DNA from 4 places in the Rhizobium sp. Root1204 genome. Region 4 is predicted to be linked to each of the others. Evidence: predicted binding sites of a transcription regulator. Region 4 holds the regulator's gene; each other region holds the start of a gene.

Region 1 (7,751 bases), on a different contig from region 4:
ACTTTGCGGTTGAGATGGCCGTCGGCTTCCAGCCGGGTCATGAGCCGGGCAAGAGCCGTCCGGTTGCCGGCACCCAGCATTTCCGTCAGCGAGATCGCCAGAGACTGTTCGTAGTTGTTGCGCAGCACCAGTGCCGCCACTTCGTCAGTCATCGAAGCGAGCAGCGTGTTGCGCTTGGCGCGTGTCAACCGCTCGTCGCGCATGGCAGAGGCGAGCGCGATTTTGATGTTCACTTCCACGTCGGACGAATTGACGCCGGCGGAGTTGTCGATGGCGTCGGAATTGCAGCGCCCGCCCTTGAGGCCAAAGCCGATGCGGCCGCGCTGGGTAACACCCAGATTGGCGCCCTCGCCGATCACCTTGGCGCCGACATCGTCAGCGGTGATGCGGATAGGGTCGTTGGCGCGGTCGCCGACATCAGCGTCGGTTTCGGTCGCGCCGCGCACATAGGTGCCGATGCCGCCGAACCAGAGCAGATCGACCTGGCTTTTCAGGATCGCCGTCATGATTTCGAACGGTGTCGCCTGGCTTTTCTCGATGCCGATCGCTGCCATCGCCTGTGGCGTCAGCGTTACCGACTTTTCCGTGCGCGGAATGATCATCGCGCCGTCCGAAAGCGTCGAGCGGTCATAGTCCTGCCAGCTCGAGCGCGGCAGGTTGAACATGCGCTTGCGCTCGGCAAAGGATCTTTCGATATCCGGATCAGGATCGATGATGATGTCGCGATGGTCGAAGGCGGCGATCAGGCGGATTTTCTCCGACAGAAGCATGCCGTTGCCAAACACGTCGCCCGACATGTCGCCGACACCGGCGACACTGAACGGCGTCGTCTGGATATCGATGTTCATCTCGCGGAAATGCCGCTTGACGGTTTCCCAGGCGCCGCGCGCGGTGATGCCCATCTTCTTGTGGTCGTAGCCGGCAGAACCGCCGGAGGCGAAGGCGTCGTCCAGCCAGAAGCCGGCTTCCTGCGCGAGGCCGTTGGCCGTGTCGGAGAAGGTTGCCGTGCCCTTGTCGGCGGCAACGACGAAATAGGGGTCGTCACCATCCAGCCGCAGCGTATCGGCCGGTGCCACGATGTCCTGGCCGACAATGTTGTCGGTGATCGACAGCATGGTGCGGATATAGGTCTTGTAGGCCTCGGTGCCGGCCTTGAAGATCTCGTCGCGGGTGCCGCCGGCGGGCAGTTGCTTCGGATAGAAGCCACCCTTGGCGCCGACCGGCACGATGACGGCGTTCTTGACCTGCTGCGCCTTGACCAGGCCAAGCACTTCGGTGCGATAATCCTGCGAACGGTCCGACCAGCGCAATCCGCCACGGGCCACCTTGCCGAAGCGCAGGTGAACACCTTCGACCTGGGTGCCATAGACGAAGATTTCGCGGAAAGGCCGCGGCTCCGGCAGGCCATCGAGGATCTTCGGATCGAGCTTGAAAGCCAGCATCACCTTCGGATTACCGTCGGCGTCGCGCTGGAAATAGTTGGTACGCAGCGTCGCCTCGATGGCGTTGACGTAGCGGCGCAGGATCTGGTCTTCGTCCAAGCTCGGAACGGCGTTCAGGGCCTCCTCGATCGCTGCTTTCAGCGCTGTCGTACGCTTCGTTTTCGGCTTATCTTCCAGCGTGGGGTCCATGCGGGTGACGAAAAGCTTGAAGATATTTGTAGCGATGGCCGGATATTTGTTCAGCGTATCGGCGAGGTAACCCTGCGAATAGGTGATGCCGGTCTGGCGCAGATAGCGCGCATAGGCGCGCAGCACCGTGACTTCGCGGGCACTCAGGCCGGAAAGCAGGATCAGCCGGTTGAAGCTGTCATCCTCGATGACGCCGTTCCAGGCGGAAAGATAGGCTTCCTCCAGCATCGGGCCGGTCTTGTCGAGATTGAGCAGGTGCCCATCGCGATGGATCAATTCCATATCGTGCAGAACAACGAGGCGATCACCGCCCTTGGCGCAGGAGACGATAATGTCATGGGTCTGTTCGCTGATGACCCGGAAGCCGAGATTTTCCAGCAATGGAACGCGGTGCGAGAGCGAGACCGGTTCGCCGGCATGGAAAATCTTCAGTTCAAGCGATTCTGGGCCCTTGCCACGCTTCTGGTAGAAGGCGATGCGGATCGGGTCATCCAGGGAGCATGCAGCGATATCGGCGAGGTCGCTATGGGCTTCGGCTGGCGTAAAGGCTGCCTGATAGGCGGCGTTGACGGAGATCGACACCCCGTCATGACGGGCCAGCAAATTGAACCGGTCGATCCAGCGGGTGACGATATCGCGAACCGCGTCTTCAAGCTTTGCCTGCGCCACGCGCGGCGTCTTGCCGCCGGAACGGCCGATGATGAAATGCACGCGGGCAAGGCCGCCTTCCGGGAAAGCCGGGTAATAGGCGGAGACGCGGCCGTCATAGATGGTTTTCAGATAGAGCCCGATCTTTTCACGGACATCCGAATCATACTGTTCGCGTGGAACATAGACGATAACGGAAACGAAACGATCGAAATGGTCGATACGCGGCAGAACCCGGGTTCGTGGCCGGTCGGCCAGTTCGTTGATCTGTTCGCAGAAACTGGCCAGCAGGCTGACGTCGATCTGGAACAGGTCGTCGCGCGGATAGGATTCGAGCGTATTGGTCAGCATCTTACCGGAATGGCTCTGCGGATCGAAGCCGAAATGATCGACGATCTTCTCGACTTTGAAGCGCAAGAGCGGAATGTCTGCGGCAGGCCTCGTGTAGGCGCTGGACGTGAACAGGCCAACGATGCGCAGTTCGCCGGTGACATTGCCGGCCTCGTCGAAACGCTTGACCCCGATATAGTCCATATAGGCGCGGCGGTGGACGACCGATTTGACATTGGCCTTGGTGATAATGAGGAAATCCGGGCCGTTGAGGAAGGCCAGGATTTCCGGGGTCGTCAGCACGGCATCCTTACCCTGGCGCAGTACGCGCACATCGGGATTGGAGAGAATCCCGAGGCCCCGGCCCTCGCCGCGTTCCACCACGGCATCGTCGCCCTTGCCGGAATAGGTATACTCGCGCATGCCGAGGAAGGTGAAATTGTTGCCGCGTAGCCAGCGCAGGAAAGCCAGCGCCTCATCGCGGTCGCCCTTCTTGCGGCTTGGTGCGTGGTTTTCCAGTTCGTTCATGGCCTGGTCGAGCAGCGCCGTCATCGGGGTCCAGTCGCCGACTGCCTGATGAACCTGGGATAGCACGTTGGCAATCCGCTCCTTCAGGTCTTCGGCCTCGGTGCCGGTCAGGCGGGTCATATGAATCTGGATATGGCTGATCCGTGTAGCCGGATCGCTCTTCTCTTCCGGATCGAAGATCTTAGCTGGCTTCCCGGCCTCAAGAACCAGAATGGGATGCACGGCAAGAAGAATGTCGCGATGGGTGCTGGTCACCTCACCCATGATCGAGTCGTAGAGGAATGGCATGTTGCGATCGGTCACGGAGAGAACCGAAACGTCGTCGCCATTGGGGGCAATGCCCTCGATGGTCTCCACGCTGATCACCGGACGGTCGCTTTCCTTGCGGTTGATCGCCGTCAGCGCGTGGGCGGCGGTCAGCGCCAGCATCTCCGGCGTATAGGCATCCAGATCATCATGGCTGGCGCGGCGAAACAGGATTTCCGGAGCGAGCATTTTTAGCCCCAGGACCTTGCCGGCTTCACTGACTGCTTCGAAATGACGGTCTTTTTTCGGATTGTATTTGGTGCCCATGACGTAACTCCCCGCAATCACCATTTTGGCCGAACCTACCAGAAGAATTGCCCATAGCGATTGTTTTTGTGGCCATTTTTCGGTCAGATTGATCCAAATCGGAATGGCTTTATGAAATTTTCGGCAAGTTCTCGCCGATTTTCGAATTCAATCGGTTGTATTCGCATATTTCATTGTCCTCATGGACGAGGCCGAAATGAGCCTTCCGATCTTTTGGCAGCCGCAGTTGACAGCGGCATGACTGTCGGGCGATCTGGACAGGTCGAAACAGCGGAAAATCAGAAATGTCCGAGCCTGCCCCCGGCGCCGTCATCGTCATTTCCAGCCATGTGATTCGCGGATCCGTTGGCAATCGCGCAGCCGTCTTTGCGCTTGAGACGCTGGGCTATCCGGTCTGGGCTGTGCCGACGGTTATCCTGCCCTGGCATCCCGGCCATGGTCCGTCGACGCGGGTGACGGTGGGTGCCGAGGATTTCGACCGGTTGATCGACGATCTGATCCGCGCGCCGTGGACGGGCGAAGTCCGCGCGGTCCTGTCCGGCTATCTCGCTGGAGCCCACCAGGCAGAGGGCGTTGCCCGCCTCGTTGAAGCCTTGCGCGTGAAGAACCCTGATTTGTTCTATGCCTGCGATCCGGTGATGGGCGATGCGGGCGGGCTTTATGTCCCGGAGGCGACGGCCATTGCGATGCGCGACCGTTTGCTGCCGCTTGCCTCGCTTGCCACGCCGAACCGGTTCGAGCTTTCCTGGCTTTGTGGCGTGGAACTTGAAACAAATGCTGCAATTCTCGAGGCGGCCCTTTCGCTCGGGCCGTCGCGCATGCTCGTCACCTCGGCCATCCCGATGATGCAGGGGGGCACCGGCAATCTCTACCTGTCCGGCAATCATGCGCTGCTGGCCGAACACCGGCTGATCGACAATCCGCCGAACGGGACCGGCGACCTCCTGGCGGCTTTGTTTGTTGCCCGGCTTCTGGAAGGGTTGAACGAGGAGCGGGCGCTGCAATTGGCGACCGCGAGCGTTTTCGAGATCATTGCCCGCACTGGCAAGCGCGGTGCCGATGAACTAACGCTGGAGCGGGATGCCGCCAGTCTGGCGACGCCGATGGCCATGGTTCAGATGCGGCGATTGCTGCATCCCGGGCAGAAACGGCGCTCTTGATATCGTTCGGCCGATCTACCTCTTGCCAGCACATGCCTTGAGCGAATAAACCGTTTCCACCCAAAGCAAACGATACGGAGAGTTTCACGGATATCACCGGCGGCGTGGGCTGCCGTAAATTTGCCTGTGTGCGGCGCACAAAGATGATATGTCGCGGGCTGTCGGCATGAGCATTTGTAAATGTCCACTAACTCAAAGAGCGGAGTGATCGAACATGCAGCGTTTCCCGAGCCAGTTGCTGAAGGGCTATAACAACTTCATGAGCGGCCGCTTCAGCGAGCAGCAACAGAGATACAAGGCCCTGGCGGAAACTGGTCAGCAACCGAAAACGCTTGTCATTGCCTGTTGTGACAGCCGTGCGGCGCCGGAAACCATTTTCGATAGTGGCCCGGGTGAACTGTTCGTCGTTCGAAACGTCGCCAATCTGATGCCGCCCTATGAGCCGGATGGTCACTATCACTCGACATCGGCGGCGCTGGAATTTGCGGTACAGGTTCTGAAGGTCAGCGATATCGTCGTGATGGGCCATGGCCGTTGCGGTGGCATCAAGGCTGCGCTCGATGTCAATGCCGAGCCGCTCTCGCCGGGGGATTTCATCGGCCGCTGGATGCACCTTCTGAAGCCGGCTGCGGAACAGATCCAGAGCAACGAGGTGATGACCGCCGGTGAGCGCCAGAGGGCGCTGGAACGCGTGTCCATCCGCAACTCCATTGCCAATCTGCGGACTTTCCCGTGCGTTCAAATCCTCGAACAGCGCGGCAAACTGCAGCTTCACGGTGCCTGGTTCGATATTTCGACCGGTGAGCTTTGGGTTATGGACGCCAAGAGCGGTGATTTCGGCCGGCCGGGAATGTGAACCTCCGCGCGGCGGGCACACATGGCCGTCAGACATCTGCGATGCCGGCAATCTGCGCCTGATCCCGCGTTGCCGCTCGACGTCAAATAAAAATCCGCAGCCTGGTTTCCCGGGCTGCGGATTTTTTTATTCCTAAAACTGCGTTGCGGATCAGCGGCCGTCGATTTCGGCGCCGATGATGGCGATTGCCTGCTGATAGACACTGGCGGCGTTCCAGCCCTGGATCGCACCGAAATTGGGCTGGCCGGGCTGATAGCCGGCGCCGGCGCTCCAGCCGTGGCCGCGCAGGAAGTTGGCGGTCGAGGCAAGTGCGTCCGCCTTGGAGCGGACCATGTCGATATGGCCGTTGCCGTCACCATCGACGCCGTATTTCAGCACATTGGCCGGCAGGAACTGCGTCTGGCCAATTTCGCCATGCGCTGCACCGCGGGCGTCGGGGCTGAGGTCGCCGCGCTGCACGAGGGTTAGCGCCGCATAGAGTTGGTTGGTGAAAAAGTCGGAACGGCGGCAGTCAAACGACAGTGTCGCGACGGCCGAGAGCGTGTGTTCCTTGCCCAGGAAGCCGCCGAAACCGGTTTCCATGCCCCAGATCGCGATGATCGGGCCGGCTGGTACACCGTAGCGGTTTTCGATGGAGTTGAAGAGGGCGGCGTTCTGCGCCTTCATCTTCTTGCCGCGCGAGATGATCGTCTGGCCGCCACGCTTCTGCATGAACTGGTCGAGCGACAACTTGAAGCTCTTCTGGCCGCGGTCGGCGCGGATCGTCGCCTTGTTGTAGGTGACGTTGGCAAAGGCCTTGTTCAGCACCGCCGGGCTGATGCCACGTCCTGCGGCTTCGCCCTTGAAGTTCTCGACCCAGGCATCAAAGCCTGCCGATGTGTTGCTGCATTGCGCAGCCGATGCCATCGACGGCAGAATTGCCGCCGCGACCATCGCCGTGAAACCTGCCAGTACGCACTTTGCCTTGCGCATGAAATACCCCGTATTGCCTGAATCCAAATTTGTGTCCGCAAAATGCCAGTCTTTGCGGTTTCTGTCACGACGTTGGTACAGTATCGGGAGGGCGTGTTTCACGTGAATCCTCCTTTTGACTATGAAAAAACGTCGCAGTTGCCTTTTTACAAAGAAGCCCCGCATCCCGTTTAACGGATCATGCGAGGCTTTCACCCATTCGTGATGATAAAACCGAAAGGTTGGTATCATCACGAATGGGTATAATTGGTTAAAACTTTATAATTTCTGATCAGGCAGCCTGTTTCTTCGCCTTGATCAGGCCGCGATTGACGAGAAGCTCGGCAATCTGGATGGCGTTCAAGGCGGCGCCCTTGCGCAGGTTGTCGGAAACAACCCACATGTTCAGGCCGTTCTCTACTGTCGCGTCTTCGCGGATACGCGAAATATAGGTGGCGTCTTCGCCGGCCGATTCATAAGGCGTGATGTAGCCGCCGTTCTCGTGCTTGTCGATGACGATGCAGCCCGGCGCCTCGCGCAGGATATCGCGGGCCTGATCGGCGCTGATCTCGTTTTCGAATTCGATGTTGACCGATTCCGAATGGCCGATGAAGACGGGAACGCGCACGGCGGTGCAGGTCACCTTGATCTTCGGGTCGAGCATCTTCTTGGTTTCGGCCAGGACCTTCCATTCTTCCTTCGTGTAGCCGTCTTCCATGAAGCTATCGATATGCGGGATGACGTTGAAGGCGATGCGCTTGGTGAACTTCTTCGATTCGACCGGATCGGCGACGAAGACGGCGCGGGTCTGGTTGAACAGTTCGTCCATGCCTTCCTTGCCGGCGCCGGACACCGACTGATAGGTCGAGACGACAACGCGCTTGATCTTGGCAAAGTCATGCAGCGGCTTCAGCGCCACGACGAGCTGGGCTGTCGAGCAATTCGGGTTGGCAATGATGTTGCGCTTGGTGAACTGGGTGATGGCGTCCGGATTTACTTCCGGCACGATCAACGGCACGTCCTGGTCGTAGCGCCAGGCCGACGAGTTATCGATGACGACGCAGCCCTGTGCGC
Region 2 (7,751 bases), on a different contig from region 4:
GAACGCATCATCTTTTTGACGGGGCCTGTCGAAGATCACATGGCGACGCTGATCTGCGCCCAGCTGCTGTTCCTCGAGGCGGAAAACCCGAAGAAGGAAATCGCCCTTTACATCAATTCGCCGGGTGGCGTCGTTACCGCCGGCATGGCGATCTACGACACGATGCAGTTCATCAAACCGGCTGTTTCGACGCTGTGCATTGGCCAGGCCGCATCGATGGGCTCGCTGCTTCTGGCCGCCGGCCACAAGGACATGCGTTTTGCCACGCCGAACGCCCGCATCATGGTTCACCAGCCGTCCGGCGGCTTCCAGGGGCAGGCTTCCGACATCGAACGGCATGCCCGCGATATCCTGAAGATGAAGCGCCGCCTCAACGAAGTCTACGTCAAGCACACGGGCCGGACCTATGAAGAGGTTGAACAGACGCTTGATCGTGACCACTTCATGACGGCGGACGAAGCCCTGAGCTGGGGTGTTGTCGACAAGGTCATCACGTCGCGTGAGGCCATGGAATCAACGCCGGACGCATAAATTCAAGCTTTTGTGTGCGGATAGATGCATTTGTGACACAATTGTAACTCTCATAGGGCTTTATCCGCAGGCCAAAGCCGTTAATATCGACCGTTAATGCTATGTTGAAGTTTGAAGTCCTAGCATTCGGTATTCGGTGGGAGATTCGTTGCTGCCGGACATCAAACATGGTTGTTTGAAGCCGGTTCGTACTCCCGAAAGCGCCGTCATTTTGCGCATGAAGGCGGAAAATGTGCGGAGCGGGTTGAGTAGTCCGTTTCACCTTGCCAGAGGTGTCCGGCGTGCTGGAAGGAAAGTGATATGAGCAAAGTCAGCGGTAGCAACGGCGGTGACTCCAAGAATACCCTATACTGCTCCTTCTGCGGAAAGAGCCAGCACGAGGTCCGCAAGCTGATTGCTGGACCGACGGTGTTCATCTGCGATGAATGCGTCGAACTCTGCATGGACATCATCCGCGAAGAGAACAAGACTTCGATGGTCAAGTCCCGCGATGGCGTTCCGACGCCGCAGGAGATCATCAAGGTTCTCGACGAATACGTCATCGGCCAGCAGCAGGCCAAGCGCATCCTGTCGGTTGCCGTCCACAATCATTACAAGCGTCTGGCGCATTCCGCGAAGGGAAGCGACATCGAGCTTGCAAAGTCGAACATCATGCTCGTTGGCCCGACCGGTTGCGGCAAGACCTACCTTGCCCAGACACTGGCCCGCATCATCGATGTCCCGTTCACGATGGCTGACGCCACGACACTGACCGAAGCCGGTTATGTCGGCGAAGACGTCGAGAACATCATCCTGAAGCTGCTCCAGGCTGCTGACTACAATGTCGAGCGGGCGCAGCGCGGTATCGTCTATATCGACGAAGTCGACAAGATTTCGCGCAAGTCCGACAATCCATCGATCACCCGTGACGTTTCGGGCGAAGGCGTGCAGCAGGCACTGTTGAAGATCATGGAAGGCACGGTCGCTTCCGTTCCGCCGCAGGGTGGCCGCAAGCATCCGCAGCAGGAATTCCTGCAGGTTGACACGACCAACATCCTGTTCATCTGCGGTGGCGCTTTTGCTGGTCTCGACAAGATCATCTCGGCGCGTGGCGAAAAGACCTCGATCGGCTTTGGCGCTTCGGTGAAGTCTCCGGAAGACCGCCGCGTCGGCGAAGTCTTGCGCGAACTGGAGCCGGAAGATCTGGTCAAGTTCGGCCTCATCCCGGAATTCATCGGCCGTCTGCCGGTTCTGGCAACGCTCGAGGATCTCGACGAGCCGGCACTGATCCAGATCCTGTCTGAGCCGAAGAACGCCCTGATCAAGCAGTACCAGCGCCTGTTCGAAATGGAAGACGTCGAACTGACCTTCCACGAGGATGCCCTGCGCGAAATCGCCCGCAAGGCGATCATCCGCAAGACCGGTGCGCGCGGCCTGCGCTCGATCATGGAAAAGATCCTGCTCGATACGATGTTCGAACTGCCGACCCTGGAAGGCGTTCGCGAAGTGGTCATCTCCGACGAGGTGGTCAAGGGATCTGCCCGTCCGCTCTACATCTACTCGGAGCGTTCCGAGGAAAAGGCCAACGTTTCGGCCTGACCGGATCGGAAGTTTTTTTAAAAGGCCCGCCATGTGCGGGCCTTTTTCATGCGTAGAGTTTCCGGTACGGCGTACACCGTGCCTGCCGGTCAGCGCGCCTAAGCAATAAGTGCAGGTCAGCCCTGCATATTCTGCGGATATCCATCGGTCGAAAGCTTGACCGCTGGATGTCACTGCGGGAGGAATATTCGCGAGAATCAGCGATTGCTAAAAGCGGATAACAACGCGATTATGTAACGATTCTGTGTCGATGTGTCCGGCACGAAGCGTGTGCGTTAACTCCTGCGGCAAGGCCCGCAACAGTCAGATGCCGTTTACTATCCGGCTACGCCGCCTCCCAGGTCGGTAGTCGGCGAAAGGGTTGAAAACAGACGTCACACACTCCACTTGACAGTGGAAAGAATGAGGACCGGAAGCGCCCTTGAACGCTTCGGGTAACGGGCCCGGAAACGGGACGGAAAGGAAATGACATGACGAGCAAAACGTCTCCGGCAATCGAGAGCGCGACCTATCCGGTGCTGCCGCTGCGCGACATCGTGGTATTCCCGCACATGATCGTGCCGCTGTTTGTTGGCCGTGAAAAATCGATCCGTGCGCTGGAAGAAGTCATGGGCACGGACAAGCAGATCATGCTTGCCACCCAGATCAACGCCAGCGACGACGATCCGGAACCAGGTGCGATCTATCAGATCGGCACTATCGCCAATGTGCTGCAGTTGTTGAAGCTGCCTGACGGCACCGTCAAGGTTCTGGTCGAAGGTCGCGCGCGCGCCGAGATCGACGGCTATACAGGCCGTGAAGAATTCTATGAGGCAATGGCACATCCGCTTTCCGAGCCGGAAGAAGATCCGGTCGAGATCGAAGCGCTGAGCCGTTCCGTGGTGTCGGAATTCGAGAGCTATGTGAAGCTCAACAAGAAGATTTCCCCGGAAGTCGTCGGTGCCGCCAGTCAGATCGAGGACTATTCGAAGCTGGCCGATACCGTCGCATCGCATCTCTCCATCAAGATCGTCGAAAAGCAGGAAATGCTTGAGACGACCAGCGTCAAGCTGCGCCTTGAAAAGGCGCTCGGCTTCATGGAAGGTGAGATTTCGGTTCTGCAGGTCGAAAAGCGCATCCGCTCGCGCGTCAAGCGCCAGATGGAAAAGACCCAACGCGAATACTACCTGAACGAACAGATGAAGGCGATCCAGAAGGAGCTTGGCGACGGCGAGGAAGGCCGCGACGAGATGGCCGAACTGGAAGACCGTATCTCCAAGACCAAGCTGTCCAAGGAGGCCCGTGAAAAGGCCGATGCGGAAGTCAAGAAGCTGCGCCAGATGAGCCCGATGTCGGCGGAAGCCACCGTCGTGCGCAACTATCTGGATTGGTTGCTGGGCATTCCGTGGTCGAAGAAGTCCAAGGTCAAGACCGATCTCAACCATGCTGAGCAGGTTCTCGATCTCGATCACTTCGGTCTCGACAAGGTCAAGGAACGGATCGTCGAGTATCTGGCGGTGCAGGCGCGCTCGCAGAAGATCAAGGGGCCGATCCTGTGCCTCGTCGGTCCTCCGGGTGTCGGCAAGACCTCGCTTGCCAAGTCGATCGCCAAGGCGACCGGCCGCGAATATATCCGCATGGCACTCGGTGGCGTTCGTGACGAAGCCGAAATCCGCGGTCATCGCCGCACCTATATCGGTTCGATGCCCGGCAAGGTCATCCAGTCGATGAAGAAGGCCAAGAAGTCCAACCCGCTCTTCCTGCTCGATGAAATCGACAAGATGGGCCAGGATTTCCGCGGCGATCCGTCGTCGGCGCTCCTGGAGGTGCTGGATCCGGAACAGAACTCGACGTTCATGGACCACTATCTGGAGGTCGAATATGACCTCTCGAACGTGATGTTCATCACCACGGCGAACACGCTGAACATTCCGGCGCCCCTGATGGACCGCATGGAAGTGATCCGGATTGCCGGTTACACGGAAGAGGAAAAGCTGGAGATCGCCAAGCGGCACCTGTTGCCCAAGGCAATCGCCGACCACGCTCTGCAGCCGAAGGAATTCTCGGTGACGGATGGTGCGTTGTCTGCGGTGATCCAGACCTATACCCGCGAAGCTGGCGTTCGCAGCCTGGAGCGTGAGCTGATGAAGCTCGCCCGCAAGGCTGTGACCGAGATCCTCAAGGGCAAGACCAGCAAGGTCGAAGTCACTGCCGAGAACATCAACGACTATCTCGGTGTTCCGCGCTATCGTCACGGCGAAGCCGAGCGTACCGATCAGGTCGGTGTCGTCACCGGTCTCGCCTGGACGGAAGTCGGCGGCGAGCTTCTGACGATCGAAGGCGTGATGATGCCCGGCAAGGGCCGCATGACGGTGACCGGCAACCTGCGCGACGTGATGAAGGAATCGATTTCGGCGGCGGCATCCTATGTCCGCTCGCGTGCGATCGACTTCGGCATCGAGCCGCCATTGTTCGACAAGAGCGACATCCATGTGCACGTGCCGGAAGGTGCTACACCGAAGGACGGTCCGTCCGCCGGTGTGGCCATGGCAACGGCGATCGTGTCGATCATGACCGGGATTGCCGTTAACAAGGACGTGGCGATGACGGGTGAAATCACCCTGCGCGGCCGTGTCCTGCCGATCGGCGGCCTGAAGGAAAAGCTGCTTGCAGCGCTTCGCGGCGGCATCAAGAAGGTGCTGATCCCGGAAGAAAACGCCAAGGATTTGGCGGATATTCCGGACAACGTGAAGAACCTCATGGAGATCATTCCGGTCTCCCATATCGGCGAGGTGTTGAGCCACGCGCTGGTACGGGTTCCGGTTGCGATCGAATGGGATCCTTCCAAGCAGGCGGCACCGATTGCAACGGCCGATCCGGCCGATGACGCCGGCGTGTCGATTGCCCACTAAGGGCTTGACTTGAACTTCAAGCAGTGCCTGCCGCAGGTTGCGTACTGATTTGGAGCAGAAACAGTGGAAGACCGGCATTTTTGCCGGTCTTTTTTATGTAAAACTCCGCGCAAAGCCTTGCATTCCATGGGATTCGGAGCGATTGGGTTTGCCAAGGCGGGGGGCGCGCGTATGCTTCCCTCGGCTTGAAAATTGAGTCGTTTCGAACCAGTATTGAAAGGGGTGGAAACATGAACAAGAATGAGCTCGTGTCCGCAGTTGCCGAGAAGGCCGGACTCTCGAAGACAGATGCATCTTCTGCAGTTGATGCAATCTTCGACGTTATCCAGGCAGAACTGAAGAACGGCGGCGACGTTCGCCTCGTTGGCTTCGGCAACTTCTCGGTCAGCCGCCGCGAAGCATCGAAGGGTCGCAACCCGTCCACCGGCGCAGAAGTCGATATCCCTGCCCGCAACGTGCCGAAGTTCTCGGCCGGCAAGGGTCTCAAGGACGCCGTGAACTAAGTTTCATGTTTCGTCTGCAGCACCGTGGTGAAAACGCCAACGGTTCGATAGCAGGTTGATTTGAGGCCCGGGTTTTTCCTGGGCCTCTTTTCATTTGCGGACGCGTTTCGCCATCGGTTCGTGCCCAATGTCTAATCTGTTCATCCTGTCATGCGCCTGTTACAGAGCGCGATCAAAACCCCCCGGTATCCGATTTACCAAGGGGGTTTATCATGAAGAGATTTTCGTTGACTGCGGCACTCGCCGCAGCGCTGGCCGCCTCGACGGCATCCGTGGCTCTCGCCGAGCCGGTCTTCAACCGTATCGCGTCCTTCGCGGTCGCCGACAACCTGCCTGAGGGCAAGGACAAGGCGACGCCGACTTCGGCCGAAATCATCGCCGCTTCCGAAGACGGCAATACGCTTGTTTACTCCGACAGCCCGAACAAGGCGATCGGCATCATCGACATCACCGACGCCAAGGCTCCGAAGGCAGCCGGTTCTGTCACCTTCGAAGGCGAGCCGACGTCAGTCGCGGTTGCCTCGGGCAAGGCGCTTGTCGCCGTCAACACGCGCGAAAGCTTCGTCAAGCCGTCGGGCCTCATCGCCCAGGTCGACCTCGCTTCGAAAAAGATCGACACGACCTGCGATCTCGGTGGTCAGCCGGACTCGATCGCGCTGAACAAGGACAGGACGATCGCTGCCATCGCCATCGAGAACGAGCGCGATGAAGAGGTCAATGACGGCGACCTGCCGCAGATGCCGGCCGGTGATCTTGTTCTCCTGTCGCTCAAGGATGGCATGGTCGATTGCGGTTCGATCAAGCATGTCACGCTGACCGGTCTCGCCGACGTGGCTGGCGAAGATCCGGAACCGGAATTCGTTTCCTTCAACAACCTCGACGAAGTTGCCCTCACGCTGCAGGAAAACAACTATGTCGTCATCATCGACGGCAAGACCGGTACGGTGAAGTCGCACTTCTCCGCCGGAACCGTCAGCCTCGAAGGTGTCGACACCAAGAAGGACGGTGCGCTGAAGTTCACCGGCGAGATGAAGGACGTTGCCCGCGAGCCTGACGCCGTGAAGTGGCTGGATGACAACCGCCTCGTCGTTGCCAATGAAGGTGACTGGAAGGGTGGCGCGCGCGGCTTCACCATTTTCAGCAAGGACGGCAAGGTTCTCTATGAGAACGGCGCGGGCTTTGAGCGCGAGATCGCCAAGATCGGCCATTACCCGGACAAGCGCAACAAGAAGGGTGTCGAGCCGGAGGGCTTGGAAGTCGCCAAGTTCGGTGACGACAACCTGTTCTTCGTTCTGGCAGAGCGCGCCTCCATCGTCGGGGTCTACAAGGACACCGGCGCAGAGCCTGAACTTCTCCAGCTTCTGCCGTCCGGCGTAAGCCCGGAAGGTGCCGTGGCCATCCCGGGCCGCAATCTTCTGGCGACCGCCAACGAAGTTGACCTCGTCGAAGACGGCGGCGCACGCTCGCATGTGATGCTTTATGAGCGCGCGGAAGGCGAGGCGGCCTATCCGCAGATCGTCTCCACCGAAAAGGACGGAGAGCTGATCGGTTTTGGCGCGCTTTCGGGCCTCGCACCGGTCAAGGACAAGCCGGGCATGCTCCTTGCCGTCAACGATTCTTTCTACGCTTCGCAGCCGACCATCTTCACGATCGACGCGACCGCCAAGCCGGCGAAGATCGTCGATGCACTGCGCATCACCCGCAACGGTGCTGCAGCTCAGAAGCTCGATAGCGAAGGTGTGACGCCCGATGGCGAAGGCGGCTATTGGCTGGCCAACGAAGGCGATGCCGACAAGCTCTACTCGCATGCCATCATTCATGTGACGGCGAAGGGCGAGATCGATAAGGAAATCGCCATTCCTGCCGAACTGCGCGCTCACGAAAAGCGCTTTGGCTTCGAAGGCATCACCAGCGTCGGTGAAGGCGACGACATGACGCTGTGGATGGCCGTGCAGCGCGAATGGGGCGATGACGAGAAGGGTTTTGTGAAGCTGGTTTCCTACAAGCCTTCGTCGAAGGAATGGGGCGCTGTGCGCTACCCGCTCGAAAAGACGGAAAGCGGTTGGGTCGGCCTGTCCGAAATCACGGCTCATGGCGACTATGCCTATATCATCGAGCGCGACAACCTGATCGGCCAGGCTGCCAAGCTGAAGAAGCTGTACCGCGTGGCTCTTGCAGATCTGAAGCCAGCCAAGCTCGGCGGCGACCTGCCGGTCGTCAAGAAGGAAGAGGTTCGCGACTTCATCCC
Region 3 (7,751 bases), on a different contig from region 4:
GCCGCCGGAGAGGAAGGCGGGCGCAACCAGTGTCGATAGCACGGCTGCCGGCACCGCGTTCAACGCCGCTTCCATGCGCGGCGGGATACGTTTCATCTGCGTGATCATCACATAGCCGCCGATGCGGGTGAGAAACGTCGCAACAGCCGCAGCGAGGATCACGTAGATCAGGTGCATGTGTTCTGCATTATCCATGATCAGACCTCATGCTCCAACGTCACCGGTTCCTCATGCCGTTTCGACAGCGGCATGCAGGCGGCAAGCAGGATACCGGCGATAGCGCCGATGCTGACATGCCAGGGCGAGCCGACGACATGCATGGCCGCAATCGAAGCCAGCGAGCTGACCGCAACGACCGGCAGCCAGTTGTCGCGCTTGCGGAACCCGAGAACCAGCCCCATGAAATAGATCGGCAGCAACACATCGAGACCGATGGCCTTCGGATCGCCGATCATCTGCCCGAAGATCGCGCCAAGCAGCGTCATGATCTGCCAGGGCAGATAGATGATCATCCCGAACCCGAGATACCACGCAAAAGTCACCGGCTCGCCGCGCTCCGCCCGCTTTTCCGTCTCGGCATATTGCGGATCGACCAGCAGGAAGAAAGCAAAGAACTTCTGCAGTCCGGAGAAATGGCGGATATGCCGGGCGATCGACGCTGAATAAAGAATATGACGGAAATTGACGGCGAATATCGACAGGACAATCAGCCAGGGCTGAACATTGTGACCGAACAGTTCCAGGCCAACCATCTGGCTGGCACCGGCATAAACCGTGGCGCTCATGAACACCGCGTCGAAAACGGAAAACCCGTTATCGACCGCCAGCGCTCCGAACAGTGCCCCGAAGGGCGCGGCGGACACCATGACGGGAAACCCGCCACGAACGCCCTGCCAGAAATCATCTTTTGTCATTGAAGGAAACTTTCCGGAGTGACGGCAGCCATCGGCTAGGTCACACGTGCCGAGATGCGTTCATGATGGAACGCACAGATAGGTCCGGCGGACCTATCGAACAATTCAATAAGATTGATGCAGTGATCCAAATTTCTGATCAGACGGAAGCCGGGGCAACGCCCGGCCCGTCCTTCAACGCCTCAGCGCTTGACCTGAAACGTATGCTCGATGCCGGGAAACGTCCGCGCCTTGACCTCGTTGGCATAGGCCTCGAAAGCGGCTGACATCTGCGGTGCGAGTTCGACGAAATGCTTGACGAAACGTGGCTTGAAATCGCTGAAAATACCGAGCATGTCGTCGGTCACGAGTATCTGGCCATCGCAGGCTGGCGATGCGCCGATACCGATGGTCGGCGCGCGTAGCGCTTCTGTAATCTCGCGTGCCAGGGGCTCGACCGTACCTTCGACGACAATTGCAAAGGCACCGGCATCGTCGATGGCCTTTGCGTCGCGCCTGATCTTGGCTGCTTCCTTGTCGTTGCGGCCGAGCGAACGGTAACCGCCCATCGTATTGACGAGTTGCGGCATCAGGCCGACATGGCCGAGCACCGGAATACCACGCTGGGTGAGGAAATCGACGGTTTCCGCCATCTCCGCGCCGCCTTCGAGCTTGACGGCGCTGCAGCCGGTTTCCTTGAGAATGCGGGCGGCACTCTTGAACGCCTGCTCCTTGGATTCCTGATAGGAACCGAACGGCAGGTCAACGACGACGCAGGCCTTTTCGGACCCACGCATGACGGCCTGGCCGTGAGCGATCATCATATCAAGGGTCACGCTGACGGTCGAATCAAGACCGTAGAGAACCATACCGAGGGAATCGCCAACCAGCATGAAGTCCACATGCGGATCCAGCAATCGCGCAATCGGCGTCGTATAGGCCGTCAGGCTGACGATCGGCCGCTCGCCCTTCAATGCTTCGATATTGCCGGGGCTCAGGCGCCGCTTTACTGCCTGTACACTCATGCTTATGCCACCTTTGCAAATTTTGCGGTTTTTGGGCTGAAAACCCGGTTATCGAGCAACTTGGTGCTCCCGAAGCGGATAAAAAGCAACAGAAGAACCGGTTTCTCGCTGATTTCCGTCAATTCATGAAGGGTTTCGGGGTCGCGCAGAGCGACCACCTCGGGCTTTGCCAAAGGCTCGGATGCGATGAAATCGCCTACTGCCTTTTCAAGTGCTGCCACATCCATCACGCCACCGGCAATCAGCCGTTCGGCCTCATCGAGCGCCTTCGGCACGATTGCCGCAGCCGCCCGTTCGGCCGGCGTCAGGTAGACGTTGCGCGACGAGCAGGCGAGACCATCGGCTTCGCGCACCGTCGGCACGCCGACCACCTCGACCGGCTGCGCCATGTCCTCGACCATGCGGCGGATGATCTGCAACTGCTGGAAATCCTTCTCGCCGAAATAGGCACGATCCGGCTGGACGATATTGAACAGCTTGGTAACGACCGTGGCGACACCAGCGAAATGTCCGGGGCGAACCGAGCCTTCCAGCTCGCTGCCAAGCGTCGGCACATCGACGACCGTTTCCATTGGCCGCGGATACATATCGCTCACACCGGGTGCAAAGAGAAAGTCAGCGACGCCTTCAACCAGCATCGCCTGATCACGAGCAAGATCGCGCGGATATTTGGTCAGGTCTTCATTGGCGCCGAACTGCAGCGGATTGACGAACAGACTGACGACGACGATGTCGTTTGCCGCGCGGGCGCGGGCGACCAGTTCCATGTGGCCGACATGCAGATAACCCATGGTCGGAACGAGACCGATGGTTTTTCCGGCGCGGCGATGGCCGCTCAGGCGGGCGCGCAGATCGGCAATGGTTGTGATTGTTTCCATCTCGGGATCCTCCAATCCGCAAGCATGCCACCTTGTTCACGGCGGCTGGCCTTGCCGGTTTTCGCTGCGAGCATCCGCATGAAACCCGGCGCGGCTTTCCTAACGTGTGCAGTGCAAAAAGACAATTCAAGAATTGAAGGCAGGAATTGTCACGAAGAGAAACAGGCTCCGGTTGCCCCGGAGCCCGCCCCTTCATTTGCTGCGGGTTTCGACCGTCTGCTCGATCGCACCGAAAATAGAATGCCCCGTACGGTCGTTCATCTCGACGCGAACGACGTCGCCCAAAGACAGGGCCGAGGTGACGAGGCAGGAGCCGGTTGCAACAATGCTACCCGCGATCAGCGGCCGCTTACCTGCAGCCGCTGCCACAGCGGTGGCACTGTCCTTCACGCTGCCTTTGCCACCCTCGACCGGCTTGCCGTTGAGACGAACAAGCAAGGAAAGATCCGCGCTTTCGTCCAGTTCGTCCGGCGTAACTGCCACCGGCGAAAACGACGAAACAGCACCGGCACCATCAGCCGAAACATCGTTGGCGAGCAGGATGAGAAGAACAGCCTGCTTTGCCGCCTCGGCATCCGCCTGCACACCCACGTCATCGACAATGACGGCGAGTTGAGCGGTCGTGGACAGTTTCGAAGCCCCCTCCCTGATCGTGACGGGATCGCGCGGGCCGGTAAAACCACCGGAGCCGCCAGCCCAGAAAAACGCGCGCGGCAACGGTGAAGCAGCGTCGTGTTCATGAAACCGCATGGTGGGCTGCGCGCCGGTCTCGAGGCCAATGGCAACCCGCGCCAGCCGGGGTCCGGCGTGCGCCCAGTCATCGATCGCGGCTTGAAGGGTGCGGGCGATATGGCCGACTTCCGAGCAGCGGGTCAGATCCTTGGAAACGACGACGAGTTTGCCGTCGCGGGTACTGTCTTTCAGAGTGGCCAGTTTCATCGCTTGCGTGTTCCTCGGGTTCTGGTTGACACCGGCAGTTCTTTGACCGCCTGCCCCATAGGATACTATTTGGCGGCGGGTGTCGCGCCGAATTTGCGATCGGGAAGCCATAGCCGCCTTTCGACGGCTATGGTCAATCGCCTCGCCGACTAGAGCAGCCCCACCGCGAAATAGAACAGCGCGGAGATCAGCGCTGCCGCTGGCAACGTGATGATCCAGGCGATCAGAATGTTGCCCGCCAGCCCCCAGCGCACTGCCGAGACGCGTCGTGCCGCACCGACACCAATGATGGCGCCGGTAATCGTATGCGTGGTCGAGACCGGAATACCCAGCCATGTCGCGGCAAACAGGGTGATCGCCCCGCCGGTTTCCGCGCAAAACCCCTGCATCGGATTGAGCTTGGTGATCTTCGAGCCCATCGTGTGGACGATCCGCCACCCGCCGAACAGTGTGCCGAGCGCCATGGCCGACTGGCAGGTGATGACCACCCAGAACGGCACGAAGAACGTGTCGCCGAGATAGCCTTGGCTGAACAGCAGCACCGCGATGATGCCCATGGTCTTCTGCGCATCGTTGCCGCCGTGGCCGAGCGAGTAGAGCGAGGCGGAAATGAACTGCAGGCCGCGAAAGCTGCGATCGACGGCAAACGGCGTCTGGCGCAGGCAAACCCAGGACACGATCAGCACAAGCAGCAGCGCCAGCATGAAGCCGATCATCGGCGACATGAAGATGGCACCGACGGTTTTCAGAAGGCCGGTCAGAACGATCGCGTCGCCCCCGGTCTTGGCAAGGCCCGCACCAACCAGCCCGCCCACCAGCGCATGAGACGAACTGGAGGGAATGCCGAAAATCCAGGTGACGATGTTCCAGATGATCGCCCCCATCAAGGCGGCAAAGATCACCTGCGGCGTGACGATGGACGGATCGATGATACCGGTTCCGAGCGTCTCGGCAACATGCAGGCCGAAGAACAAGAAGGCGATAAAGTTGAAGAACGCCGCCCACATGACGGCATATTGCGGCCGCAGAACCCGCGTCGAGACGATCGTGGCGATCGAATTGGCGGCGTCATGCAGGCCGTTGAGAAAATCGAAGAACAGCGCAACGCCGATCAGGGCGATAAGCAACGGCAAGGCGAGGGTCGCGTCCATCAGACGTTCTCGATCACGATGCCGCTGATTTCATTGACGACGTCCTCGAAACGGTCGACGACCTTTTCCAACTCGCCATAGATTTCGCTACCGATGATATAGGCCATCGGGTTGGAGGTGCCGTGGCGGCGGAACAGGTCCTTGAGGCCCTCGTCATGCAGCTGATCGGAACGCCCCTCAAGCCGGGTCACTTCCTCGGCAATGGCGGTCAGCCGCGGTACGTTGGCGCCGATGCGGTCGAGCAGCGGAATGGCTTCGGCAACCAGCCGGGCAGAATCGATGATCAGAACGCCCATTTCGCGCATGCCGGGATCAAAAGTCTTCTGCTCGAACAGCCGGATGGTCTTCACCGTCTTGTGCATCATGTCGATGGCATCGTCCATCGACTGGATCAGGTCCTTGATGTCACCGCGATCGAACGGTGTGATGAAACTCAGCCGGACCGCAAGCAGGACGTCACGGGTGATCGCGTCAGCCTGGTCTTCCAGGGCGATGATCCGGTCGCAATGGGCATCAAGATCACCCTCGCCGGCAAGCAGAGCTTTCATCGCCTCGGCCGCGCCAACGACCGTGCGCGAATGCGCCTCGAAAAGCTCGAAGAACTTGTCCTCGCGCGGCATCAGCTTGCGAAACCAACCCAGCATTGTTCATCCACCTATCTTCGCGTTGTCACGAAACTGTCATAATCTGGCAGCCCTCATAGAGAAGACAGGGGATCGAGGAAAGCATTTTAAGGCAACGGAAGGGCGATTACCCACCGATTAGGACGAACCAGCCATCCTCATCGGTGGTTTCGACGCCGAGTTCGCGGGCTTTTTCCAGTTTTGAGCCGGCGCCGGGGCCTGCGACCAGAAGATCGGTCTTCTTCGACACGGAGCCCGCAACCTTGGCTCCCAACCGCTCGGCCATGGCCTTGGCTTCGTCGCGGGTCATCTTCTCCAGCGATCCGGTGAACACGACAGTCTTGCCCGCAACCGGGCTGGAACTTGCCACCGGTGCCTCCGCATCCTGCGGCGTCACCTCATCAAGCAGGCGCGACACGACATCCATGTTGCGCGGCTCCTTGTAGAATTCAACGATGGCCCGCGCAACGACATCACCGATGCCGTCGATCGTATTCAAGTCGCTCCACGCCTCCGAGGTGATATCGCTGGCCGCCTTCATCGCGTCAGCGAAGGCTGTGTAACTGCCGTAGGAACGCGCCAAAAGCTTTGCCGTGGTTTCGCCGACATGGCGAATACCGAGCGCGTAGATCAGCCGGTGCAACGCCACCTGGCGCCGGTCATTGATAGCATCATAAAGTTTGCGGACGCTGACCTTGCCGAACCCGTCGATATTTTCGAGCTTGGTCAGGGTCGAGCCATTCTGCCGTTTCTCCAGCGTGAAGATGTCCGGCGCGGTCTTGATCGACAATGCCGGGTCCTCGGCCTCGAAGAAGAAGTCGATCTGCTTCGATCCCAACCCTTCGATGTCGAAGGCATTGCGCGAAACGAAGTGCTTCAAGTGCTCGACCGCCTGGGCCCGGCAGACGAAGCCGCCGGTGCAGCGCGTGACGGAATCGAGTTTGCCGGTCTTCTCGTTTCTCTCGCGCACGGCGTGACTGCCGCAAACCGGGCAAACTTTCGGAAACTGATAGCGCTCCGCCGCTGCTACGCGCTTTTCCATCACCACATCGAGCACCTGCGGGATGACATCCCCTGCCCGCTGGACAATCACGGTATCGCCGATGCGGATATCGTGGTCCTCTTCCCGAATACGCTCACCACCATTGCCGATGCCTTCGATATAATCGGCATTGTGCAGCGTCGCATTGGTGACGACGACACCGCCGACCGTGACCGGCGTCAGCCGCGCCACCGGCGTCAGCGCACCGGTACGCCCCACCTGGATGTCGATATTCTCGACTGTCGTAAATGCCTGCTCGGCCGGAAACTTGTGTGCGGTTGCCCAGCGCGGCGAACGCGAGCGAAAGCCCAGCCGCTGCTGCAGGTCCAGCCGGTCGACCTTGTAGACGACACCGTCGATATCATAGTCGAGGTCGGGGCGCTTGAGACCGATGTCATTGTAATGCGCAAGAATCGCATCGATCGACGACAAACGCTGCATCAGAGGATTGACCGGGAACCCCCAGCGCTTGAACACCTCGACCATGCCGAACTGGGTATCGGCTGGCATCTCCGAAATTTCGCCCCAGGCATAGGCGAAGAATTTCAGCTTGCGGCTGGCGGTAATGGTCGGATCAAGCTGACGCAACGAGCCGGCGGCCGTGTTGCGCGGGTTGACATAGGTCTGCTTGCCCTCGGCAACCATCTGCGCGTTCAGCGCCAGAAAGTCGCTCTTGCCCATATAGACTTCACCGCGAACCTCAACGATTGCAGGCGCACCGGCCGGCAGGGTCTGCGGGATTTCCATGATGGTGCGGATATTGGCTGTGACGTTCTCACCGGTCGTGCCGTCGCCGCGTGTCGCAGCACTGACCAGCCTGCCGTTTTCGTATCGCAGCGACATCGACAGGCCGTCAATCTTCGGCTCTGCAGTGAAAGCGATCGAATTATCCGGCAAAAGCCCGAGGAACCGGTATACGCTGCCGATGAAGTCCTGCACATCCACGTCGGAAAACACGTTGTCGAGCGACAGCATCGGCCGCGCATGAGTGATCTGCTGAAAAATGCCGGAGGGTCCCGCGCCGACCTTGCGCGACGGGCTGTCGGCCCGCACCAGCTCCGGAAAATGCGCCTCGATCTCCTCGTTGCGCCGCTTCAGCGCGTCATAGTCCGCGTCCGAAATCTCCGGCGCATCCTTGCCGTGATAGAGCGCATCGTGTCGCGCCAGTTCGGCCGCCAGCCGTTCCAACTCTGTTACCGC
Region 4 (7,751 bases):
TTCCTGCAGGAATTCCTTCGAAACGGTGCGGATACCACCCTCACCCTGGATCGGCTCGATCAGGATCGCGGCAGTCTCTTCGCTGATGGCAGCCTTCAGGGCGCCCATGTCGCCAAACGGCACCTGATAGAAACCCGGCGCCTTGGGGCCGAAGCCTTCCAGGTACTTCGCCTGCCCACCGGCAGCGATGGTCGCCAGTGTGCGGCCGTGGAACGCGCCTTCAAAGGTAATGATGTGGAATTTTTCAGGCTGACCCTTGGCGAAATGATAGCGCCGCGCCGTCTTGATCGCGCATTCGAGCGCTTCTGCACCGGAATTGGTGAAGAACACCTTGTCGGCGAACGTCGCTTCCGTCAGGCGGCGGCTGAGGCTTTCCTGGCCGGGGACTTCATAGAGATTTGACAGGTGCCAGACCTTGTCCGCCTGCTCCTTCAATGCCGATACAAGATGCGGATGTGCATGACCGAGCGAATTGACCGCCACACCGGCGGCGAAATCGAGATAACGGGTGCCGTCCTCAGCAATCAGCCAGACGCCTTCGCCGCGCTCAAACCGCAAGGGTGCGCGTGCATATGTGTCATAAAGCGGCGTGGCATCGGCCATGGCGCATGTCTCCTCAAACCATCACGGCCATTGTATAAACGGCGCCGTCAACAAGGCTGTGACCAGCCCATAAAAAATCAAAATGCCGCCTTTCGGCGGCAATGGCACTATCTTCACTTCGCAATGCGATGTCAACAAAAGCCCATGATTTCCAGCAATTCGCGGATATACAGCGGCCGCAAATTTTTTAGCCGGATACCCTTGCAAAAATGCCACGCATCGCAAGCAAGTTGGGGAAAACTCGGAAATCGATTCGGTGGGATTCTCCGGACTCTTGTCAGGGAGTCCCACGGGCTCTACGTTAAGAAATAATTACTAGAACGCATGCGGCGGACCTAGTCACCAAAAGTGTTATCGCGTTTCAGCCTCGGGTTACACCCAGGGCTCGGTGGAGGATTCGACCATCACCAACGCTGGGAATGGAGACAAGACCATGAACTGGACTGACGAGCGGGTCGAAAAACTCAAGAAATTGTGGGCCGAAGGCTTGAGCGCGAGCCAGATCGCAGCACAGCTCGGCGGCGTCAGCCGTAATGCCGTCATCGGCAAGGTTCACCGTCTCTGCCTGCCCGGCCGCGCAAAGGCTGGTGGCAGCACGGCAACGGCCCGCGTCAAGCGCCCGGCACCTTCCGCCGCACCACGCGCACCGAACTATACCGCATCGCGCATCACCGCCACCCGCACAGTGACCCGCACCACCGGTGCGACCGTCATGAAGGAAGAGGTGGAAATCGACGCGATCGAGAATCTGGAGACAGCACCGGCTGGCAACAACGTTGTTATTCCGATGTCTCGCCGTCTGGTCCTGACCGAGCTGACCGACCGTACCTGCAAGTGGCCGATCGGCGATCCGATGAAGGACGAGTTTCACTTCTGCGGCAACGATTCCCCGGACACTTCGCCGTACTGCACCTTCCACGCCAAGCTGGCCTACCAGCCGTCCGGCGAGCGCCGCCGGGCACGCTAAGGCCGGATCGGCCGTGCGTTTTGTCAATCCCATCCCGTTTGTACGGGATATCAGCATCTCGAAAATCTTCTATAGCGAGATGCTGGGATTGGCAGTCAGCCGTGATTTCGGCAATTTCGTCTTATTTGAAACGGGATTTGCCATCCATGATGGCAAATCCCTCGAAACGACGGTCTGGGGACAGCCGTCAGACGTTTCCGGGCCGTACGGCCGTCAAAATATCCTGCTCTATTTCGAACATGATGATCTGGATGCGCTTTTCGGGCGCATCGGCAGCCTTGTAAACCTCATCCACCCCATCGAGACGCAGGCTTGGGGCCAGAGGGTTTTCCGCTTCTACGATCCGGATGGTCACGCCATCGAGATTGGAGAACCGCTCGGCAACGCCTGACGGTTCTTTCCTGTACGATTTCAGCTTTCCAGGGAATAGCCCGCGCCGCGCACTGTACGGATCACGTCCTGCATATTGGAAAAGTTCAATGCTTTGCGCAGGCGGCCGACATGGACGTCGACGGTGCGTTCATCGACATAGATATCGTGGCCCCAGACGCCATCCAGCAGCTGTGAACGCGAAAAGACCCGGCCCGGCGATGCCATGAAGAATTCCAAGAGACGGAACTCCGTCGGCCCGAGACGGACCTCGCGCGTCTTGCGGTGGACACGGTGGGTTTCGCGGTCGAGTTCGATATCGCCGCACTTCAGCAGCGTCGACAGCACTTCCGGCTTGGCGCGGCGCAACATCGCCTTCACCCGCGCCATCAGTTCCGGCGTCGAGAACGGCTTGACGACGTAATCGTCGGCGCCCGTAGCCAGACCGCGAACACGCTCACTCTCTTCGCCACGCGCTGTCAGCATGATGATCGGTAGCCGTTCGGTTTCCGGACGCTGGCGCAGCCGGCGGCACAGTTCGATCCCGGAAACACCCGGCAACATCCAATCGAGGATCAGGAGATCGGGCAGACGTTCCTGCAGGCGCATTTCCGCCTCGTCGCCACGGTTGATGGTGTCGACTTCGAACCCTTCGGCCTCGAGATTGTATCGGAGGAGGACGCTCAGCGCCTCTTCGTCTTCAACAACGGCAATTCTTGGCAACATTCAGTTCTGCTCCTTGGCGTCCGGCCGGATGGCCGGAGGCGTGCCGAGCGGCTCCAGCGGCCGCTCGCGCGATCATTGCGTAAGAATTTACTTACTTTCTCAGGCGATCAGTTGCCGATCGCACCGACCGTATTGGCTGTGTCGTCCTTTGGACGTTCGCCAGCCGGCTGCGCGCCGGTCGCCATGTAGTAGATTGTTTCGGCGATATTGGTGGCATGGTCGCCGATGCGCTCGATGTTCTTGGCGCAGAACAGAAGATGCGTGCACGGCGTGATGTTACGCGGGTCTTCCATCATGTAGGTCAGGAGTTCGCGGAACAGCGACGTGTAGATCGCGTCGATCTCGTTGTCGCGTTCGCGGATGCTATTGGCCTTTTCCGGCGAGCGGGAGGCATAGACATCGAGCACTTCCTTGAGCTGAACGAGCGCAAGCTCGGCCAGATGCTCCAGACCACGGGCCAGTTGGCGCGGCAGGCTGGCGCTCGCGACCGCGATGACGCGCTTGGCGTTGTTCTTGCCAAGGTCACCGACCCGTTCAAGATCGGCGGCAATGCGGATCGATCCCATGATTTCGCGCAGGTCGGCAGCCATCGGCTGGCGCTTGGCGATGGTGACAATGGCCTTTTCGCCGATCTGGCGTTCGGCCTCGTCGAGAATGGCGTCGTCGGAAATGACCTTCTGGGCAAGCGCCAGGTCGGAATTGACCAAGGCGCGTACGGATTCGGCCACCATCTGTTCGGCCAGACCGCCCATCTCGGAGATGCGCCGGGTCAGGTACTTCAGATCTTCGTCGTAGACGGAAGCAATGTGCGTAGACATGATTGTTTTTCCTTGCGATCACAATCCGGGTTGGAAGACCACCACCCTGCCCTCATGACAGGGTGGCAAGCTCAGTCCTCAGCCGAAGCGGCCCATGATGTAATCCTGGGTCCGTTGGTCATCCGGGTTGGTGAACATCTTGTCGGTGTCGTTTTCCTCGACGAGATTGCCGAGGTGGAACATCGCGGTCCGCTGCGACACGCGGGCTGCCTGCTGCATCGAGTGTGTGACAATGACGATCGTGTAGTTTGTCCGCAGCTCGTGGATCAGTTCCTCGACCTTGGCGGTCGCGATCGGGTCCAGGGCCGAGCACGGCTCGTCCATTAGGATGACTTCCGGGCTGACCGCAACGGCGCGGGCAATGCACAGGCGCTGCTGCTGACCACCGGAGAGGCCGGTGCCGGATTCATGCAAGCGGTCCTTCACTTCATTCCAGAGGCCGGCCTTCTGAAGGCTCGTCTCGACGATCTGATCGAGGTCCGCTTTGGTGCGGGCGAGGCCATGGATCTTCGGACCGTAGGTGACGTTCTCGTAGATCGACTTCGGGAACGGGTTCGGCTTCTGGAACACCATGCCGACGCGGGCGCGGAGTTCGACGACGTCGATGCTCGGGTCGTAGATATCGCCGTCATCAAGGGTGATCTTCCCGGTGACGCGGCAGCTGTCGATCGTGTCGTTCATGCGGTTGAGCGTGCGCAGGAACGTCGACTTGCCGCAGCCCGACGGGCCGATCAGCGCGGTGACGGTGTTTTCGCGAACGTTGAGGTTTACATCGAAAAGCGCGCGCTTCTCGCCGTAATAAACCGAAACGTCCTTTCCGATCATCTTGAAGGGAACAGTGTTCATTTTCTGGTCCAGCGCCTTTTCAACTGCTGCTTCTGACATCATGTTCATGTTCTTACCTCACTACCAGCGACGCTCAAAGCGACGCCGCAACAGGATTGCGCCAAGGTTCATGACGACGAGGAAGATCAAGAGGATCATGATCGCACCCGAAGTCCGTTCGACAAATGCACGTTCGGCTTCGTTGGCCCACATGTAGATCTGGACCGGCAGAGCAGTGGACGGGTCCATCGGCGAGCCCGGATAGTCGACAACGAAGGCCACCATGCCGATCAGGAGCAGCGGCGCGGTTTCGCCGAGCGCATGTGCCAGGCCGATGATCGTACCGGTCAGGACGCCCGGCATGGCGAGCGGCAGGACGTGATGGAAGATGGTCTGCATCTTGGAAGCACCGAGACCCAAGGCTGCCGAGCGGATCGACGGAGGAACCGCCTTCAGAGCTGCTCGGGTGGCGATGATGATCGTCGGCAGCGTCATCAGCGTCAGCACCAGGCCACCAACGACGGCAGCCGAACGGGGCATGCCGGCGAAGTTGATGAAGATCGACAGGCCGAGCAGACCGTAGACGATAGACGGCACCGCCGCGAGGTTGTTGATGTTGACCTCGATCAGATCGGTGAGCCGGTTCTTCGGCGCGAACTCTTCGAGATAGATCGACGCCGCGACGCCGATCGGAAGGGCAAGCACAAGGACGATCAGCATCATGTAGAGCGAGCCGAGGGCGGCGACGCCGATACCCGACGCCTCAGGACGGCTCGATGCACCATAGGTGAACAGCCCGGTATTGAACTGCTTGGCCATTGCGCCGGTTTCGGACAGCTTCTTCATCCATTCGATCTGCTGATCCTTCACCTTGCGGTTGGCTTCAGCAACGGTCAGGTCGATCTGGCCCTTGTTGGCGCTATCGATATTGCCTTCCGCCAGAAGCGAAACAGTGGCGGTGGTACCGATGATCGCCGGATTGGCAACGACGAGATCGCGCAACTGTGTGCGGGCACTGGCCGAAACCATGTCCGTCGCCTGCTTGACGAGCGGCTTGTTGGCGGGATCGATGCCGAGGGCCTTTACCAGCGCGTCACGCACCAGCAGCGGATAATTCGCCGTCATCAACTTGGCGGGATTGGCGCCACGTTCGTTCTTCGGATCGATGATCTTTTCCGAAAACTCGATCGGCAGGGTAATCGCCGTCTGCTGGAAGGCCGTGTAGCCTTTGGAGACAACGGTCCACAACAGCACGAACAGAAAGAACAGGCCGATCAGGATAGCTGTCAGGCCGTAAGCCTTGAAGCGGCGTTCGGCAGCATAGCGCCTCTTGATGCCGATATCGCGTCTTGCCTGCGCCGGGCGCACAAAGGTGGACTGTACGGAGGATGTCATGTCGGTCATTCGTACTGTTCCCGATACTTGCGCACGATGTAGAGTGCATAGATGTTGAGGCAGAGCGTGATGGCAAACAGAGTGATGCCAAGAGCGAAAGCCACCAGCGTCTGCGGCGAGTTGAACTCAAGGTCGCCCGTCAGCTGATTGACGATCTTGACGGTGACCGTGGTCATCGCCTCGAACGGGTTGAGCTGCATGCGGGCGGCAACACCGGCAGCCAGCACCACGATCATTGTTTCACCGACAGCACGCGAGGCCGTCAGCAGCAGGGCGCCGACGATACCGGGCAGCGCCGCCGGCAGGATGACGCGCTTGATCGTCTCAGAGCGCGTCGCACCGAGGCCGAGCGAGCCGTCGCGCAGCGAGCGGGGGACCTGCGTGATGATGTCATCCGACAATGAGGACACGAACGGGATCAGCATGATGCCCATGACGAGACCGGCTGTCAGAACGCTCTGTGCCTGGATGAAATTGACATAGTTGCCAGTGACCAGGCCGTTCAGCTGGGCGGAGATATCGCGCAGGAAAGGCCCGACGGTCACCAGCGCGAAGAAGCCGTAGACGATAGTCGGGATACCGGCGAGAATTTCCAAGAGCGGCTTAGCGATGCCACGCACGACGGGCTTTGCATATTCCGCCATGTAAATGGCCGCGAACAGGCCGACCGGCACAGCAAACAACATGGCGACAAGAGCGATGTAGAGCGTGCCCGCGAGAAGCGGCAGAAGACCGAACTGGCCTTCCGTGCCACCGCTGCCGGCTGCCGAAAAGCGCGGGTCCCAGACCGTGCCGAAGAAGAACGCACTCGGGGACACCGACTGGAAGAACCGGATGGCCTCCGACAGCATGGAGCCGACGATACCGACCGTTGTCAGGATCGCGATCGAAGAGGCAACAAGGAGCGTGCCCAGCATGACGCGCTCGACGCGGTTTCTGGCCCGGAACGGCGCGCTGATACCGCGAATGGCGAAGACGGCCCCGGCAATAGCAATGATCAGCACGACTAGGCTCATTACCCACCGGCTGCCATCTCTGAGGGAATTATAGTGCTGCGCGGCTTCCACCATGTAGGGCTCGCCGGCATTTGCCATCGGCACACCCTTGGCGGCCAGCGCCTCCCGAAGGTTGCTGGAGCCGCTGGTGACGGCCGCAAGCTCATCGCTGCTCAGCCGCTTCAGGCCGTTGGCTACCTGCATAACCTGACCGAGCATCAGCTCGGTGGTCGCAGCGCCCTGGCTTTTCACCGTATCCGGCAAGGCGGAGCGCACGGAATTTTCAATGAAGAACGGGCTGGCAAGAAGCCATACGGCAAGAACGAACGCAGCCGGCAGGACCGCCCAGATGGCAACATAGACGCCATGATAACCAGGAAGCGAATGCAGGGCGGAAAGCTTGCCTTTGGAGCTGGCCATCGCGCGCGCGCGTCCGGCAAAATATGCCGCAAGGCCAACGATCAAAATGATCAAAAGAATAAGAGAAGTGCTCATCGATATGTCCCCCCGGCTTTTCACTCATTGAAAGCCGGCAAATCCGCATACTCGGGATGCCCGGCACGGCAAAGCTGCCGTGCCGGTTTTTGCACTAAATTAGAGCATGTTACCGTCGGTGAAGGCCTTGCGGTCGGCTTCGCGCTCGGCATCCGGAGCCGGAACGAGACCGTAGGCAGCCAGCGGGCTGTCCGGGCCGACCATCTGGTCGTCGAGGAAGAATTCAACATATTCCTTCAGGCCCGGGATAACGCCGAGGTGAGCCTTCTTGACGTAGAAGAACAGCGGGCGCGAAACCGGATATTCGCCCGAAGCGATCGTTGCGCCCGACGGGACAACGCCGCTGACGGTCGCGACCTTCAGCTTGTCAGCGTTGTTTTCATAGAAGGACAGGCCGAAAACGCCGATGCCGTTCTTGTTGGAAGCGATACGGGCGAGCGTTTCGGTGTAGTCGCCATCGATGTCGATCGCCAGACCGTCCTTACGGACGGCGATGCACTTCTTGGCAGCTTCCTTTTCGTCGGCGACGAGACCCTTGATGGCAACGTCAGCGCCAGC

Evidence for each region. Region 4 encodes PhoB, which activates phosphate uptake and scavenging genes when phosphate is short. Its sites were predicted from a motif close to TGTCATNNANCTGTCAT; they were not measured.
Region 1: ASC96_RS08105 (NAD-glutamate dehydrogenase) is a predicted target of PhoB. The motif match lies at 3,937-3,953, and genes of this name have one in related genera.
Region 2: ASC96_RS06010 (esterase-like activity of phytase family protein) is a predicted target of PhoB. The motif match lies at 5,650-5,666, and genes of this name have one in related genera.
Region 3: ASC96_RS30235 (DUF47 family protein) is a predicted target of PhoB. The motif match lies at 5,554-5,570, and genes of this name have one in related genera.

Annotation. Positions count from the first base shown of each region.
Region 1 is NZ_LMCZ01000006.1:110,931-118,681, forward strand. It holds gene ASC96_RS08105 (NAD-glutamate dehydrogenase) at 1-3,710, opposite strand, end outside; gene pdxY (pyridoxal kinase PdxY) at 3,995-4,870, shown strand; gene ASC96_RS08115 (carbonic anhydrase) at 5,085-5,726, shown strand; gene ASC96_RS08120 (lytic transglycosylase domain-containing protein) at 5,877-6,698, opposite strand; gene ASC96_RS08125 (aspartate-semialdehyde dehydrogenase) at 6,970-7,751, opposite strand, start outside.
Region 2 is NZ_LMCZ01000004.1:92,467-100,217, reverse strand. It holds gene clpP (ATP-dependent Clp endopeptidase proteolytic subunit ClpP) at 1-531, shown strand, start outside; gene clpX (ATP-dependent Clp protease ATP-binding subunit ClpX) at 832-2,109, shown strand; gene lon (endopeptidase La) at 2,580-5,000, shown strand; gene hupB (DNA-binding protein HupB) at 5,231-5,503, shown strand; gene ASC96_RS06010 (esterase-like activity of phytase family protein) at 5,716-7,751, shown strand, end outside.
Region 3 is NZ_LMCZ01000043.1:187,812-195,562, reverse strand. It holds gene ASC96_RS30265 (AzlD family protein) at 1-195, opposite strand, end outside; gene ASC96_RS30260 (AzlC family ABC transporter permease) at 198-914, opposite strand; gene panB (3-methyl-2-oxobutanoate hydroxymethyltransferase) at 1,097-1,918, opposite strand; gene panC (pantoate--beta-alanine ligase) at 1,921-2,796, opposite strand; gene ASC96_RS30245 (fumarylacetoacetate hydrolase family protein) at 2,989-3,735, opposite strand; gene ASC96_RS30240 (inorganic phosphate transporter) at 3,885-4,886, opposite strand; gene ASC96_RS30235 (DUF47 family protein) at 4,886-5,530, opposite strand; gene ligA (NAD-dependent DNA ligase LigA) at 5,637-7,751, opposite strand, start outside.
Region 4 is NZ_LMCZ01000001.1:298,111-305,861, forward strand. It holds gene ASC96_RS01420 (aspartate aminotransferase family protein) at 1-603, opposite strand, end outside; gene ASC96_RS01425 (GcrA family cell cycle regulator) at 1,037-1,570, shown strand; gene ASC96_RS01430 (VOC family protein) at 1,584-1,961, shown strand; gene phoB (phosphate regulon transcriptional regulator PhoB) at 1,982-2,665, opposite strand; gene phoU (phosphate signaling complex protein PhoU) at 2,773-3,486, opposite strand; gene pstB (phosphate ABC transporter ATP-binding protein PstB) at 3,562-4,377, opposite strand; gene pstA (phosphate ABC transporter permease PstA) at 4,390-5,712, opposite strand; gene pstC (phosphate ABC transporter permease subunit PstC) at 5,709-7,193, opposite strand; gene ASC96_RS01460 (substrate-binding domain-containing protein) at 7,293-7,751, opposite strand, start outside.